Regions from separate parts of the Paraburkholderia sp. BR14312 genome, predicted to be linked through region 1. Evidence: predicted binding sites of a transcription regulator. Region 1 holds the regulator's gene; each other region holds the start of a gene.
What was found. The regulator HrcA, encoded in region 1, represses chaperone genes, less so after heat shock. The targets are predictions, from matches to a motif close to TTAGCACTCNNNNNNNNNGAGTGCTAA.
Positions count from the first base shown of each region.

Region 1 (3,798 bases):
GATCGATCTCGATTTCGACGAGGTCGCCCACGCGCACGTCCTTCGATGCCTTCACGGCGTCGCCGCCAATGCGCACGCGCCCCTTGCCCACGGCGTCCGAGGCGAGCGAGCGCGTCTTGAAGAAACGCGCCGCCCATAACCATTTGTCGATGCGCAGCCGCGCGCCAGGTTCGGTCGAAATCTTGTAGTTCATCAGAAGCTTTCCGGATGCGCCGCTCAGTTCACGCTCAGTTCACTGGGTCAGGCCACTGCGCCAGCCGGCGCCGCGGCTTGCACGGGCCAGCCCTGCAGGTGCTGCGCAACAATCTCGCCCAGCGCCGCGATCCACGCCGGCGAGGCATTCAGGCATGCTATGCGGTGAAACTCCTTGCCGCCGCCGTGCAGGAACTCGTCGCGCACTTCCATGCCGATTTCCTCGATGGTTTCCAGGCAATCCGCCGTGAAACCAGGGCAGAACACGTCCGCACGGTGCACGCCGCCCGCGCCCAGTTCCCGCAGCGTGGGCGCCGTGTATGGCTGGAGCCATTGCGCCCGCCCAAAACGCGACTGGAAGGTCACGCGGCATTCGACCGGCGTTAGCTCCAGCGCGTGCATGAGGAGCGCGGCCGTTTGCTGGCACTGGTCGTGGTACGGGTCGCCCAGATCGAGCGTACGGCTCGGCACCCCGTGAAAACTCAGCACGAGCCGGTCGCCCGCCGCGAAATTGGGTTTGCCGTGCGCGTGCCAGTACTGGTGCACCTGCGCCGCGAGCGCCGCGATATACGCCGGATGGTCGTGATAGCCGCGCACCGTGCGGATTTCCGGCTGGTTGCGCATGCGGCGCAGCGCGGCGAAGGCCGCGTCGAACGCCGTGGCCGTGGTCGACGCCGAGTACTGCGGATACATCGGCATGAGCAGGATGCGTTCCGCGCCCGCGAGCTTGAGCTGGTTCAGCATCGCCGGGATGTCGGGCGTGCCGTAGCGCATCGCGTAATCGACGAGGACCGTGTAGTCGTTGATTTGCAGCAGATGGCGCAGGCCGTCGGTCTGCTTCTGCGTATGCACGCGCAGCGGGGAACCCTCGGGCGTCCAGACCGCCGCGTACTTCTTCGCCGACGACCGGCCGCGAAACGGCAGGATCAGCGTGCGCAGGATGACCTGCCAGATCGGCGCCGGAATCTCGACCACGCGCGGATCGGACAGAAACTGCGCGAGATAGCGGCGCACGGCGCGCGGCGTGGGCGCGTCCGGCGTGCCCAGGTTGATGAGCAGCACGGCGACGCGATGCGCCGCGGCGGACTGCGAAGGCCGCTCCAGGTCGAAACGCATAGGCGATCAGTGGCGCCGCGCGAATGCGCAGCAACGGTTGCATGAAACAAGCATTATAGCGGGCGGTCCTGGCGGGCCAAACCGGACCCGCGACGCTGCGGGTGACCACCGCGCGTTGGCCATTCGGCCGATGGCGCGCACCATGCCTTTCGAGGGATGATCGTCGGAAAGGCGGGGGTGCCCGATGCGGCGCTCAGTTCTGGCTGAGCGTGAGCGAGAGCAGGCGCGCCGTGATGTCGACGATCGGAATCACGCGGTTGTACGCCATGCGCGTCGGTCCGATCACGCCGAGCGTGCCGACGATCTTGCCGTTCACCTCGTAGGGAGCCGTCACCACGCTCATTTCCTCGATCGGCACGAGTTGCGACTCGCCTCCGATGAAAATCTGCACACCCTGCGCGTGGCTCGAGACGTCGAGCAGCTGCAGCAGGCTGGTTTTCTGGTCGAATACGTCGAAGAGCTTGCGCAGGCGCGCCATGTCCGAGGAAAGGTCGGCCACTTCGAGCAGGTTGCGCTCGCCGGAAATGAGCAAGGTGTCGCCGCTTTCGGGCTCTTCGGTGCTCGCGGTTACGGCCGCGTGCATGAGCGTGGTCATGTCGCCGCGCAGCGCGTCGATTTCCTCGCGCAGGCGGCGGCGCACCTCGTCGAACGACAGGCCCGCGAAGTGCGCGTTAATGTAATTCGAGGCTTCGATGAGCTCGGAAGGCGTGAAGTCGCGCTGCGTCGCCATGATGCGGTTCTGCACGTCGCCTTCGGGCGTCACGATGATGAGCAGGATGCGCTTGTCGGACAGGCGCATGAACTCGATCTGCTTGAACACGTGGCTGCGCCGGGGCGTCAGCACCACGCCCGCGAACTGCGAGAGGTTCGAGAGCACGCTGGCCGCCGCCGCCACCACTTTCTGCGGCTCGCCGGGGCGCAGCGTGGTCTTTACCGCCCGCGTGAGCGCGTCGTCGTCCGAACTGGGCTCGACGGTGAGCATGGTGTCGACGAACAGGCGATAGCCGCGCGGCGTGGGCACACGCCCGGCCGAGGTATGCGGGCTGGACACGAGACCCAGCTCCTCGAGGTCCGACATGACGTTGCGGATCGTCGCCGGGCTCAGTTCCAGGCCGGAATAGCGCGACAGCGTGCGCGAGCCGACCGGCTGACCTTCGGCGATGTAGCGCTCGATCAGCGTCTTGAGGAGGGTTTGTGCGCGGGGATCTAGCATGACTCAAAATTTTAGCCTAATGGCGGGTTGGCCGCGAGTGCGCCGCCAGGTCGGGCCCGACGGGCAGGCCCGCAGCGCGGGGCGGCCCGGTTTCGCCCGTTGCCGCCGGGCATGTTGCATTGCACATCGTCTGGCACATCGCGCGTTGTCATCGCCGTGTCACCGGCTTAGGGCGGGAGGGCGCGGCGCGCAAGGCCTGGCGGGCCGCGCCCGGCTTGCGCCAGGTTCTTTTCGTGACCTGACTATGGTGTAATGCCGGCATGCAGATCCAGAAGATCCAGAGCCAGTTCAAGACGGTTGCGCTCGTTGGGCGCAGCAATACGCCGGGCATTGCCGAGCCGCTGACGGCGCTCGCCCAGACCATTTCGAAGCGCGGCTTCGAGGTCGTGTTCGAAGCGCAAACCGCAGAGGAAATCGGCGCGCAAGGCTATCCCGCGCTGCAGCCGTCCGAAATCGGCGCGCGCGCGGACGTGGCCGTCGTGCTCGGCGGCGACGGCACGATGCTCGGCATCGGCCGCCAGCTCGCGCCCTACCGCACGCCGCTCATCGGCATCAACCACGGGCGGCTCGGCTTCATTACCGACATCGCGTTCTCCGAGATGCAGGAGGTCGTGCCGCAACTGCTCGCGGGCTCGTTCGAGCGCGAGGAGCGCTCGCTGCTCGAGTCGCGCATCACCCGCGACGGCGACCCGATCTACCACGCGCTCGCCTTCAACGACGTGGTCGTGAACCGTAGCGGCTTTTCGGGCATGGCCGAACTGCGCGTGAACGTGGATGGCCGCTTCATGTACAACCAGCGCTCAGACGGCTTGATCGTCGCGACGCCCACGGGCTCGACCGCCTATGCGCTCTCGTCGCAGGGGCCGATCCTGCATCCGCAGCTGCAAGGCATCGTGCTCGTACCGATCGCGCCGCACGCGCTCTCGAACCGCCCGATCGTGCTGCCCGACGACTGCAAGGTGAGCATCCAGATCGTGGCGGGCCGCGACGTCAACGTCAACTTCGACATGCAGTCGTTCACGGCGCTGGAGCTGAACGACGTGATCGAGGTGCGCCGCTCGCGCCACACGGTGCCTTTCCTGCACCCGGTCGGCTATAGCTACTACCGCACGCTGCGCAAGAAGCTGCATTGGAACGAGCACCCCTCGCTGCAGGGCGATCCGGAGGACTAAACCCGCGTCTTAGCGTGAAGCGCGCGCGTGCGTTGCCATGCAGCCAGCAGTCCCACGGTAGTCAAAGCCAACCCAAAAAAGCAGAACCAGACGCCATGCTTCGCC
Region 1 covers NZ_JBFPKI010000003.1:497,205-501,002, forward strand. The annotation lists gene AB3X98_RS11510 (RNA-binding S4 domain-containing protein) at 1-193, opposite strand, end outside; gene hemH (ferrochelatase) at 241-1,308, opposite strand; gene hrcA (heat-inducible transcriptional repressor HrcA) at 1,502-2,521, opposite strand; gene AB3X98_RS11525 (NAD kinase) at 2,782-3,693, shown strand; gene recN (DNA repair protein RecN) at 3,789-3,798, shown strand, end outside.

Region 2 (3,798 bases), on a different contig from region 1:
GGCAACGTCGATCTCGTCACGCTCGCGATGAACCTCTACACCCAGGGCATCGACCCGGGCCTCGACTTCTCGGACATCGACGCCGTGCGCCGCGTGGTCGAGCGCTGCAACCAGTTGCCCGTGCATCCGCGTCATCCGTATGCGGGCGACCTCGTGTTCACGGCGTTCTCGGGCTCGCACCAGGACGCGATCCGCAAGGGCTTCGCGCAGCAGCAGCCCGACGCCGTCTGGGAAGTGCCGTATCTCCCGATCGATCCCGCCGACCTCGGCCGCAGCTATGACGCGGTGATCCGCGTGAACAGCCAGTCGGGCAAGGGTGGCGCGACTTATCTGCTCGAGCGCGGCATGGGCTTCACGCCGCCGCGCCGCGTGCAGATCGAGTTCAGCCACGCCGTGCAGACCGTCGCCGATACGTCTGGCGAAGAGATCACGGGCGATGCGGTCTGCGCACTGTTCGCGCGTGAGTACTTCGAAACGCGCGGGCCGGTTGCCAACGCCGGTTCGGGTCGCGTGCGCTGGGAAGGCCGTGATGTGGCCATGCCGGCTGCCACGAGCAGCGATGAGGCACATGCGCAAGCTGTGGCCGCCGCCATCGCGGCAATCGCCGGCGAGCACATTGAAATCACGTCGTTCGAGACTGGGCGCACCTCGCAGGGCGGTACGGCCGTGTTCGTCGGCGCGCGCGTGGGCGGCCAGCCGCTGCGCCACGGCATCGGCGTGGGCGAAGACGCGGTCCATGCGTGCGTCGCGGCAGTGGTCAGCGCGGTGAACCGCGCGACGTGGCCGCAAGTGGATCGGCGCGCGGCGGCCTGACGCCTTTCGCGCGTGTCGCGCGCTGTGCGCGAAGCAGTTTGGCCTTTCGCGCGTGTCGCGCGCTGTGCGCGAAGCAGTTTGGGTTTCAGCAGGGAAATCGGCGGCATTGTTGAGCGCCGGCGGCAAAACGGGCCGCCGGCGTGCGCCTGAAGCGCCTACACGGCGTTTCAGCGAGCGGACTTACCGGTCGTCACTCGATCGCGCAACGCGTCGCCTGCCATGCGAGCAGACGCCAGTGGCCCCCTTCCTGCGTCTGGATCGCCGTATAGGCAATCGGAAAGAGCAGCGCACCGTTGTTCGCTTCCATCTCGATCAACACGCGGCCGGAGACCACGCAGGCCTCGTTGCCCGCGTGCAGCACGTCCTGCGACTGGATCTCGATCTGGCGGTAGCGGCGGCGGCCGGCCGTGATCGCGTCGATGAACTGCTGCTTGGTCTCGCGTTTGCCGTTGGTGTGGACGAAGGTCGCGTGATCGGACAGCAACTGGTCCAGCGACGTGCCGTCGCCGTCGACCATCGCGCGAAAGCGCTCGCGCTCAAGTCCGCGAATCGCATCGATCAGTTTTGCCGCCATCGCTCGAGCCCCTTGCGCGTTGGCCCGCGCCTGAGCGCAGATCTCCGCCGAAGATTTCTGCATACGTCTGGCTGAAATTTATACCAGGTTTTGGCACAAGGATACTTGCGATCAAAGACATCGCCTCCATTTATGGTGGATACGCCACGCGCCCGGTGAGAACTGCGCCTGGCGTAACGACATCTCCGCGGCCGCGCCCGGATGTCGCAGCGCAGCACTTTCCGCTTTATCCGATGTCTATTTCTCAGATTGTGTGACAAGGTCCTGGCGCTGCGCGGCCCGTCGAACGTCGCTGATTTCACCCCTTATTTCCCGCGCACTTCGCGCCGGACGCTGTCCCGTTCTAGAGTGTTCCTTCGGCCTGCCCCTTCGCAGGCCTGCGCCGGGCGCTGGGCCCCGCCCTGCTTGATTGCCGGCGTTTAATGTAATCTATCGATACAACCATTTCGATAGGAATCAAGGAACCTTGAAGCCCCTACAGACTCCAAGTATTAGCACTCGGGGATTCAGAGTGCTAACATCCACCGTGGAGTCGGTGTCTGACTTTCGCAAGATTCCTGAGGAGTTCGCTACGTGAGCAACGCAATGACCATGACCCTTCCGAGTACGCGGAGCCCGTCGTCGGCCAAGGCCGGGGGCTCATTGGCGCTCGCGAATGCTTCCCTGTTGCCCGGCCAGCTGGGCAACATCGACGCTTATATTCAGGCCGTGAACCGGATCCCGATGCTGACGCCACAAGAAGAGCGTCAGTTCGCGACCGAGTTTCGCGAGCAGAACAATCTTGAAGGCGCGCGCCGCCTGGTGCTGTCGCACCTGCGCCTCGTGGTGTCGATCGCGCGTAATTATCTCGGCTATGGCCTGCCGCACGCCGACCTGATCCAGGAAGGCAACATCGGCCTGATGAAGGCCGTGAAGCGCTTCGACCCCGAGCAGAACGTGCGCCTGGTGTCGTACGCCATGCACTGGATCAAGGCTGAGATCCACGAATACATCCTGCGCAACTGGCGCATGGTGAAGGTCGCCACGACAAAGGCGCAGCGCAAGCTGTTCTTCAACCTGCGCAGCCACAAGCAGGGCCTGCAGTCGTTCACGCCGGAAGAAATCGACGGCCTCGCGCAGGAACTGAACGTGAAGCGCGAAGAGGTCGTGGAGATGGAAACGCGCCTGTCGGGCGCCGACATCGCGCTCGAAGGCCAGACCGAAGACGGCGAGGAGTCGTTCGCCCCGATCGCCTGGCTCGCCGACTCGCACAGCGAGCCGAGCGCCGTGCTCGCCGCACGTTCGCGCGACCGCCTGCAGTCGGACGGCATTGCGAGCGCGCTGGAAGCGCTCGACGCACGCAGCCGCCGCATCATCGAGGCGCGCTGGCTCAACGTGGACGACGATGGTTCGGGCGGCTCGACCCTGCACGAGCTGGCCGACGAGTTCGGCGTTTCGGCCGAGCGCATTCGCCAGATCGAGGCGAGCGCCATGAAGAAGATGCGCACCGCCCTCGCCGACTACGCGTAAGCGTCGCCAGGTCTCACCGCCGGCACACCGAAAACCCCGTTCCCGCGAACGGGGTTTTTCTTTTGCGCGCACCACACGCTGCGCACCTTCGCACCGGCCTCGCTGATTCCACCCTAAGATGATTTCGAGGTGGTGAGCCAGAGGCCGCGCCGCGGTCTGGCCTCGTAACGCGTTCGAGGGCACCCGTCGCCATGATCCCGGCATCCGGTCAACGCCAGCGCACATCGTCGCTGCTGCGCACGCGCATCCTCCAGTGGATGCGCGGCCCCACCTTCGCGCGCGATATTGCCCTCGTTCTCGCCGTCAAGCTCGTCCTCTTGATGGCGCTCAAATACGCGTTCTTCAATCATCCGCAGGCAGAAGACATGAACATGCCGCCTGCCGCTGTCGCGCAGGCCATCCTGGCCGTGCCCGAGTCTACGGCGCTCAAGCCGTCAGTGTCCCAATCCCCGACCATGCCGCCCCCGCGAGGAGACCGTCATGCCCACGATTGAATCGGTGGAACTCTCGCGTCTTCAGTTCGCCATCACCGCGCTCTACCACTTCCTGTTCGTGCCCCTCACGCTCGGCCTCTCATGGCTGCTCGTCATCATGGAGTCCGTCTATGTGATGACCGGCAAGGAGATCTACAAGGACATGACGCAGTTCTGGGGCAAGCTCTTCGCCATCAACTTCGCGATGGGCGTCACCACCGGTCTCACGATGGAGTTCCAGTTCGGCACCAACTGGTCGTACTACTCGCACTACGTGGGCGACATTTTCGGCGTGCCGCTCGCCGTGGAAGGGCTCGCGGCGTTCTTCCTCGAATCGACCTTTGTCGGGGTGTTTTTCTTCGGCTGGAATCGCCTGTCGAAAGGCGCACACCTCTTCACCACGTTTCTCGTCGCGCTCGGCTCGAACCT
Region 2 covers NZ_JBFPKI010000014.1:119,728-123,525, forward strand. The annotation lists gene leuA (2-isopropylmalate synthase) at 1-813, shown strand, start outside; gene AB3X98_RS33285 (nuclear transport factor 2 family protein) at 1,004-1,387, opposite strand; gene rpoH (RNA polymerase sigma factor RpoH) at 1,961-2,896, shown strand; gene cydP (cytochrome oxidase putative small subunit CydP) at 3,088-3,390, shown strand; gene AB3X98_RS33300 (cytochrome ubiquinol oxidase subunit I) at 3,377-3,798, shown strand, end outside.
Region 2: the regulator HrcA is predicted to act here: its motif matches at 1,879-1,905, upstream of rpoH (RNA polymerase sigma factor RpoH).

Region 3 (3,798 bases), 130 kb from region 1:
AGCGCCCAGCGTCGACGCGGCCATTGCGCACCTGCTCGCCACCGGTTGCGAGTACATCCTGGCGATGGAAACGGGCACGCATCGCGTGGTCAATACGCTCTATTGCGAAGACGGCCAGTTGCGCCAGGACCTGTGGGACCGCTCCACGCAGCCGATGATGGGCGTGACCGACACGCTTGGCGCCGCCATCGCCGCGTTGCTTGCCAATGGGCAAGAGCCGCCAGAGGCCGTGCGCGAAGCGCAGGAATATGTGTATCAGGCCGTGCAGAACGCGTTCAGGCCGGGGATGGGCGCGTGGCTGCCCGACCGGTTCTTCTGGGCGCGCAGCAACGACACGGACGCCGACGAAGCCTCGCCCGGCGAAGCGAAGCAATAAGACCACGGCTTGGCCTTCTGCGCGGAGGCCAGGCGTGCAAACCGCACAGACGAAAAAAAGCCCGCATCGCTGCGGGCTCTTCTTTTCGGGCTAGGGGCACACGCCTCACGGCGCGTCCCCTGCACTTGTGCACTTCGATGCAATTTCGGCGTGAGCCTGGCTCTGCATGGGACCGGAGTAGGCGCTGAAGCACCAACTCCGGATCGCAATTACATGTCCATGCCCATGCCGCCCATGCCGCCGGGCATGCCGCCAGGCATCGGAGCATCTTCCTTCGGCACTTCAGCAACAGCTGCGTCCGTCGTCAGGAGCAGGCCGGCAACCGAAGCTGCGTTTTGCAGTGCGGTGCGCGTAACCTTCGTCGGGTCGACCACGCCGGCTTCGACCATGTCGACGTACTCGCCGGTCGCTGCGTTGTAGCCATAGTTGCCTTGACCAGCGGCAACTGCTGCCACGACGACCGAAGCTTCTTCGCCGCCGTTCGTGACGATCTGGCGCAGCGGCTCTTCCATGGCGCGCAGGACGATCTTGATACCGGCGTCCTGGTCTGCGTTGGCGCCCTTCACGCTGGCGATTGCCGTACGTGCACGGATCAGCGCAACGCCGCCGCCCGGGACGATGCCTTCTTCAACGGCAGCGCGGGTTGCGTGCAGCGCGTCTTCCACGCGTGCCTTCTTTTCCTTCATTTCGACTTCGGTCGCAGCGCCGACCTTGATCACTGCCACGCCGCCTGCCAGCTTGGCAACGCGCTCTTGCAGCTTCTCACGGTCGTAGTCCGACGTCGCTTCTTCGATTTGCGTGCGGATTTGCTTCACGCGCGCTTCGATGTTCACGGCTTCGCCAGCGCCGTCGATGATCGTCGTGTTTTCCTTGCCCACTTCGATGCGCTTGGCTTGACCGAGTTCGGCCAGCGTTGCCTTTTCGAGCGTGAGGCCGGTTTCTTCAGCGATGACTTGACCGCCGGTCAGGATCGCGATGTCTTCCAGCATGGCCTTGCGACGGTCGCCGAAGCCCGGAGCCTTGACGGCGACGGTCTTCAGGATGCCGCGGATGTTGTTGACGACCAGCGTTGCGAGCGCTTCGCCTTCGACGTCTTCAGCGATGATCAGCAGCGGACGGCCAGCCTTCGCGACTTGTTCCAGAACCGGCAGCAGATCACGGATGTTCGAGATCTTCTTGTCGAACAGCAGGACGAACGGGCTTTCCAGCACGGCGACTTGCTTGTCCGGGTTGTTGATGAAGTACGGCGAGAGGTAGCCGCGGTCGAACTGCATACCTTCGACGACTTCCAGCTCGTCTTGCAGCGACTTGCCGTCTTCGACGGTGATGACGCCTTCCTTGCCGACCTTGTCCATCGCCTCAGCGATACGGTCGCCGATCGACGTGTCGCTGTTTGCCGAGATCGAGCCGACTTGAGCGATTTCCTTGTTGGTCGTGCAGGGCTTGCTGACCTTGCGCAGCTCTTCGATTGCTGCTGCGACGGCCTTGTCGATGCCGCGCTTCAGGTCCATCGGGTTCATGCCCGATGCGACGTACTTCATGCCTTCGCGGACGATCGACTGGGCCAGAACCGTAGCCGTCGTCGTGCCGTCACCGGCGTTGTCGCTGGTCTTGGAAGCAACTTCCTTGACCATTTGCGCGCCCATGTTCTGGAGCTTGTCCTTGAGCTCGATTTCCTTTGCGACCGAGACACCGTCCTTGGTGACCGTCGGGCCGCCGAACGAGCGCTCGAGCACCACGTTGCGGCCCTTCGGACCCAGCGTGACCTTCACTGCGTTGGCGAGAATGTTCACGCCTTCAACCATCTTGGAACGGGCGGAATCGCCGAACACGACGTCTTTAGCTGCCATCTTCTAACTCCTTGAATTCTTGAATAGTGAGCGGTGGAATGAACTTACTTGTTCACCACGGCCATGATGTCTTCTTCACGCATCACGAGCAGTTCGTTGCCATCGACCTTGACGGTCTGGCCAGCGTACTTGCCGAACAGAACGCGATCGCCGACCTTCACGTCGAGCGCGATCAGGGCGCCCTTGTCGTCGCGCTTGCCCGGGCCGATGGCCAGGACTTCGCCTTGATCCGGCTTTTCTGCCGCTGCGTCCGGGATCACGATGCCCGAAGCGGTCTTGGTTTCTTGATCCAGGCGCTTGACGATCACGCGATCATGCAAAGGACGAAGGTTCATGGATAGATCCTCTCTTGATTAGGACTTGAAGCGACTCAAGAAAACCTGGCTGCCGGCAACCCGCCAGCCAGAGATGTTGTTCGCACCGGAGTTGTTAGCACTCTCATGCGGTGAGTGCTAATTATATGGACGGGGAGTGACAAATTCAAGAAGGGGCGGAATGGGGAATTTCCGTTGAAATTGATTCAACCCCAGAGGCACTCTTGCTAGTTCAGGTGGAAACTATTGGATGTCGGGCTTCCGTGCCATATCTAAATATTTTCTAATAAAAACAATAGGATAGATTGCCTCACCATCCGACCCCTTAAGAAACCGCATGACTCTGGAAGCAACGGCATCCAGCAAGCGGGCCCCAGCCCGCCGGGTCCTCCGGGACGCCTCTCGGGGAAATCCCCGATCTTGCCATGATCCGGCGCGATTTATATGCGCAAGCGGTTTGTTGGCGCCCTACTGCTCGCAGGCAGCGCATATGTGCGGTAGGCAACACCGGCAATCAACGGATGAACGGAAAATCACTCATATGATCTTTCGAGCGGCTGCGCCCGATCGGGCACCGCCGCTCTCCTGCGCATGCAGATCGTGAGTTCCGCGAGGCTTCGCCGATCGCTTCAACGACGATCCTGAACATGCCGAAATGGCGTCGCCATGACGGTGGAACGACAGCATGTCAGTTCAGATGACTCGTAACCAGAGTTTCCCCACACCATGCAAGTTCTGTGGCGGGACGCTCTATCAGCACGTCGATTCCTGCCCTTATTGCGGCACGGATCGCCCGCTCGACGCGGCTGCGCACGCGCGCCCGAAAGCCACCTTAAGAGTCATCGGTTCCGCCGCAGCGCCTATGCCTGCCGTTGAAAAGGTGTCGCTTGCCGGCGCGGCCGCATCCCATCGCCCGGCGGTGCACGCAGACTATTTGCACCACTATCAACTCGAGGAACACCGGCCGTTCTGGCGCACCGGTAAAGGGCGCTTCGTGAAGGGCGTTTTGCTCGCCTGGTTCATTGTCGCAATCGCATACGCTGCGTTTCTGCTATACGGCGAAAGGCGCGGCCAGGAAAGAGAAGTACGCGTCACGCGCGCGAGCCTCGCGGAGAAAAGCTTGCCAAGCGCGAATGCCACACTTCCACGTGGCGCGAACAATCAGACAGCGCGCGAGATGCAGCGCGACAGCGCACCTGCGGAGCAACGCCGCGATGATGCGCTGCAAAGCGCGGACCGATGTGCCTCGCAACGTGCC
Region 3 covers NZ_JBFPKI010000003.1:362,872-366,669, forward strand. The annotation lists gene AB3X98_RS10965 (hydroxymethylpyrimidine/phosphomethylpyrimidine kinase) at 1-376, shown strand, start outside; gene groL (chaperonin GroEL) at 586-2,226, opposite strand; gene groES (co-chaperone GroES) at 2,271-2,561, opposite strand; gene AB3X98_RS10980 (hypothetical protein) at 3,403-3,798, shown strand, end outside.
Region 3: the regulator HrcA is predicted to act here: its motif matches at 2,656-2,682, upstream of groES (co-chaperone GroES).

Region 4 (3,798 bases), on a different contig from region 1:
TCGGACAAGGTGCCGGTTGCCGACGGCAAGACCAAGATCCTGTTGCTGCGCGTGGGCGACAAGCGCCAGGGCGTGGTGGGCCTGTATCAACCGGGCGTGGCGGGCGAGCAGGGACCGGGGCTCTCGGTGCGCTTCATGGGCATCAACAACCAGGCGATCGCGTCGTATCTGATCTCGCTGTACTGCTCGCTGGCGGTGCATTCGCCGGATGCGCTGGCTGTGCTCGATGACGTGGAAATCGGCAAGTACCATGACTACCCTGACACCTACCGCTAACCCAACGGAGATCGCGCATCCGCCGTTGCCGGGCGGACTGCCGGATCCCGCCACGCTTGCGCGGCTCGCCAACGAGTTCTTCAGCACGTTGCCGGGCGGCGCAGGCGCGCCCGGCGTCGCGGCAGGAAGCGGCGCGGTAGGCGGCGTGCCGTCCGCCTTGCCCGCGGCCGCGCCGATACTTGCCTCGGTCAGCAATCCGGCGCCGGCGGGCTCACCGCTCGCGGGTCCGGGCGGCACCGGCACGGGCGTGCCGGGCTTCGCGCCGCCGCAAGGCAAGGCACCGGGCTTGAATCTCGCGCCTTCCGCGCCCACGCACGTGCTTTCGCTCGGCAATCGCGTACCCGCGCTCGCGCCGCACGCGGCGGCGGCGAACGGGCTGCCCGACAACGCGGTGACGGTCGCACCGGCGCTGGAGCCGCGCGCGGGCGGTGCGCTGCTTGGCGTGCCGCAAGCGTACGCCGTGTCCGAGCCGCCCGAGCCCGTGCGAGCCACGACGAGCGAGCGTTCGCCGTTCTACTTCACGGAAACGGCGGGCAACGGCTGGCGCGATACGGCGCGCGATATCGAGGTGCCGGTGCACGGGCTCGCCTCTCCCGAAGCGTTCGGCTTGCCGGGCGACGATGCGCTGCGTGGCCTGCTGACGCTCGATCATCGGGACTACGATGCAAACGGCGGCCCCGCGCGATACTTTCTCGACGAACGGGCAGCGGCGCCAGGCGTGAGCCAGGGGGTGCCGTTGCGCGGCGCGCATCCGCCTTTCGATGTCAATGCGGTGCGCCGCGACTTCCCGATCCTCCAGGAGCGCGTGAACGGTAAGCCGTTGGTGTGGTTCGACAACGCCGCGACGACGCACAAGCCGCAGGCCGTGATCGATCGCCTCGCGTACTTCTACGCGCACGAGAACTCGAACATTCACCGCGCGGCGCACACGCTCGCGGCGAGAGCGACCGACGCGTACGAGCATGCACGCAAGACGGTGCAGCGCTTCATCAATGCATCGTCGCCCGAAGAGATCGTGTTCGTGCGCGGCACGACCGAGGCGATCAACCTGATCGCGAAGACCTGGGGCGTGCAGAACGTGGGCGAGGGCGACGAGATCATCGTCTCGCATCTCGAGCACCACGCGAACATCGTCCCGTGGCAGCAGCTCGCCGCGCTCAAGGGCGCCAGGCTGCGCGTCATTCCGGTCGACGATTCGGGCCAGGTGCTGCTGGACGAGTACCGCAAACTGCTCAACGACCGCACGAAGATCGTCTCGGTCACGCAGGTGTCGAACGCGCTGGGCACGGTCGTGCCCGTGGACGAGATCGTGGAGCTTGCGCATCGCGCGGGCGCGAAGGCGCTGGTCGACGGCGCGCAGTCGATTTCGCACATGCGGGTGGACGTGCAGGCGCTCGATGCGGACTTCTTCGTGTTCTCGGGCCACAAGATCTATGGGCCGACCGGCATCGGCGTGGTGTACGGCAAGCGCGAGGTGCTGGAAAACATGCCGCCATGGCAGGGCGGCGGCAACATGATCCAGGACGTGACGTTCGAGCGGACGGTGTTCCAGCCGCCGCCGTCGCGCTTCGAAGCGGGCACCGGCAATATCGCCGATGCGGTGGGGCTGGGCGCCGCGCTGGACTATGTGAGCCGCGTCGGCATCGAAAACATCGCGCGTTACGAGCACGATCTGCTTGCCTACGCAACGAGCGTGCTCGCGCCGGTGCCGGGCGTGCGCCTCGTGGGCACGGCTCGCGACAAGGCCAGCGTGCTGTCGTTCGTGCTGAAGGGCTACAGCACCGAAGAGGTGGGGCAGGCGCTGAGCCGCGAAGGCATTGCAGTGCGCGCGGGGCACCATTGCGCCCAGCCCATTCTGCGCCGTTTCGGTCTGGAAGCCACCGTGCGGCCCTCGCTCGCGTTCTACAACACGTGCGAAGAGGTCGATGCGCTCGTGTCGGTCGTTCGCGGTCTGGCGCCGCGGCAGTAACACGACCCCGGAGCGGCGTTGCCTGACGCCGCTCCGCTTCCTCTTTTCCTCTCTCCTTTCCGTTTTCCACTTCCGCGCGATATCGATAAGCCCGTTCGTGAGATATCGATCTGCCAATCCGTTATTGGAGCGGCGCGCGCCGGCTTTCTATACTCGGTTTTCCATCAGCACTCGCACGAGGCGAGTGCCATTTTCACCGCGAATAACCGAGAGATAACCGCAAGGAAGCCACCCATGAGCCTGCGCCCACTGCACGATCGCGTGATCGTCAAACGACTCGACCAGGAAACCCGCACCGCTTCGGGCATCGTCATTCCCGATAGCGCCGCCGAAAAGCCCGACCAGGGCGAAGTGCTGGCCGTGGGACCGGGCCGCCGCGACAACGACGGCCGCCGCATTGCGCCGGACCTGAACGCGGGAGACCGCGTGCTGTTCGGCAAATACGCGGGGCAGACCGTGAAGGTCGACGGCAACGAACTCCTCGTGCTGCGCGAAGAAGACATCGTCGCAGTCGTCAATCAATAAGCGAGAACCTGAGAGAGCACGTCATCATGGCAGCCAAAGACATCGTATTCGGCGACATCGCCCGCACCAAACTCATCGAAGGCGTGAACCTGCTCGCCGACGCCGTCAAGGTCACGCTCGGCCCGAAGGGCCGCAACGTCGTGCTCGAACGCAGCTTCGGCGCGCCCGTCGTGACCAAGGACGGCGTTTCGGTCGCCAGGGAAATCGAACTGGCCGACAAGCTCCAGAACATCGGCGCGCAGGTCGTCAAGGAAGTCGCCTCGAAAACGAGCGACGCAGCGGGCGACGGCACCACGACCGCCACCGTGCTTGCGCAGGCGATCGTGCGCGAAGGGCAGAAGTACGTGGCGGCGGGGCTCAACCCGCTCGACCTGAAGCGCGGCATCGACAAGGCGGTGGTGGCCGCCGTTGAAGAACTCAGGAAGATCAGCAAGCCCACCACGACGAGCAAGGAGATTGCGCAGGTCGCGACCATTTCGGCCAACGGCGAGGAGTCGATTGGCCAGCGCATTGCCGAGGCGATCGATCGCGTGGGCAAGGAAGGCGTGATCACGGTGGAAGACGGCAAGTCGCTCGCCGACGAACTCGACGTCGTGGAGGGCTTGCAGTTCGATCGCGGCTATCTCTCGCCGTACTTCATCAACAACCCGGACAAGCAGGTCGCCGAACTCGACAATCCGTTCATCCTCCTGCACGACAAGAAGATCTCGAACATTCGCGACCTGCTGCCGCTGCTCGAACAGGTGGCGAAGGCCGGGCGCCCGCTGCTGCTGATCGCCGAGGATATCGAGGGCGAGGCGCTCGCCACGCTCGTCGTCAACAACATTCGCGGCGTGCTGAAGACGGTGGCCGTGAAGGCGCCGGGTTTCGGCGACCGCCGCAAGGCGCTGCTCGAAGACATCGCGATCCTCACGGGCGGCCAGGTGGTCGCCGAGGAAACGGGCCTCACGCTGGAGAAGGCCACGCTCCAGGAACTGGGCCAGGCCAAGCGCATCGAGGTGGGCAAGGAAAACACCACGGTGATCGAC
Region 4 covers NZ_JBFPKI010000005.1:489,750-493,547, reverse strand. The annotation lists gene AB3X98_RS17240 (family 2A encapsulin nanocompartment shell protein) at 1-276, shown strand, start outside; gene AB3X98_RS17235 (family 2A encapsulin nanocompartment cargo protein cysteine desulfurase) at 251-2,245, shown strand; gene AB3X98_RS17230 (co-chaperone GroES) at 2,480-2,770, shown strand; gene groL (chaperonin GroEL) at 2,797-3,798, shown strand, end outside.
Region 4: the regulator HrcA is predicted to act here: its motif matches at 2,410-2,436, upstream of AB3X98_RS17230 (co-chaperone GroES).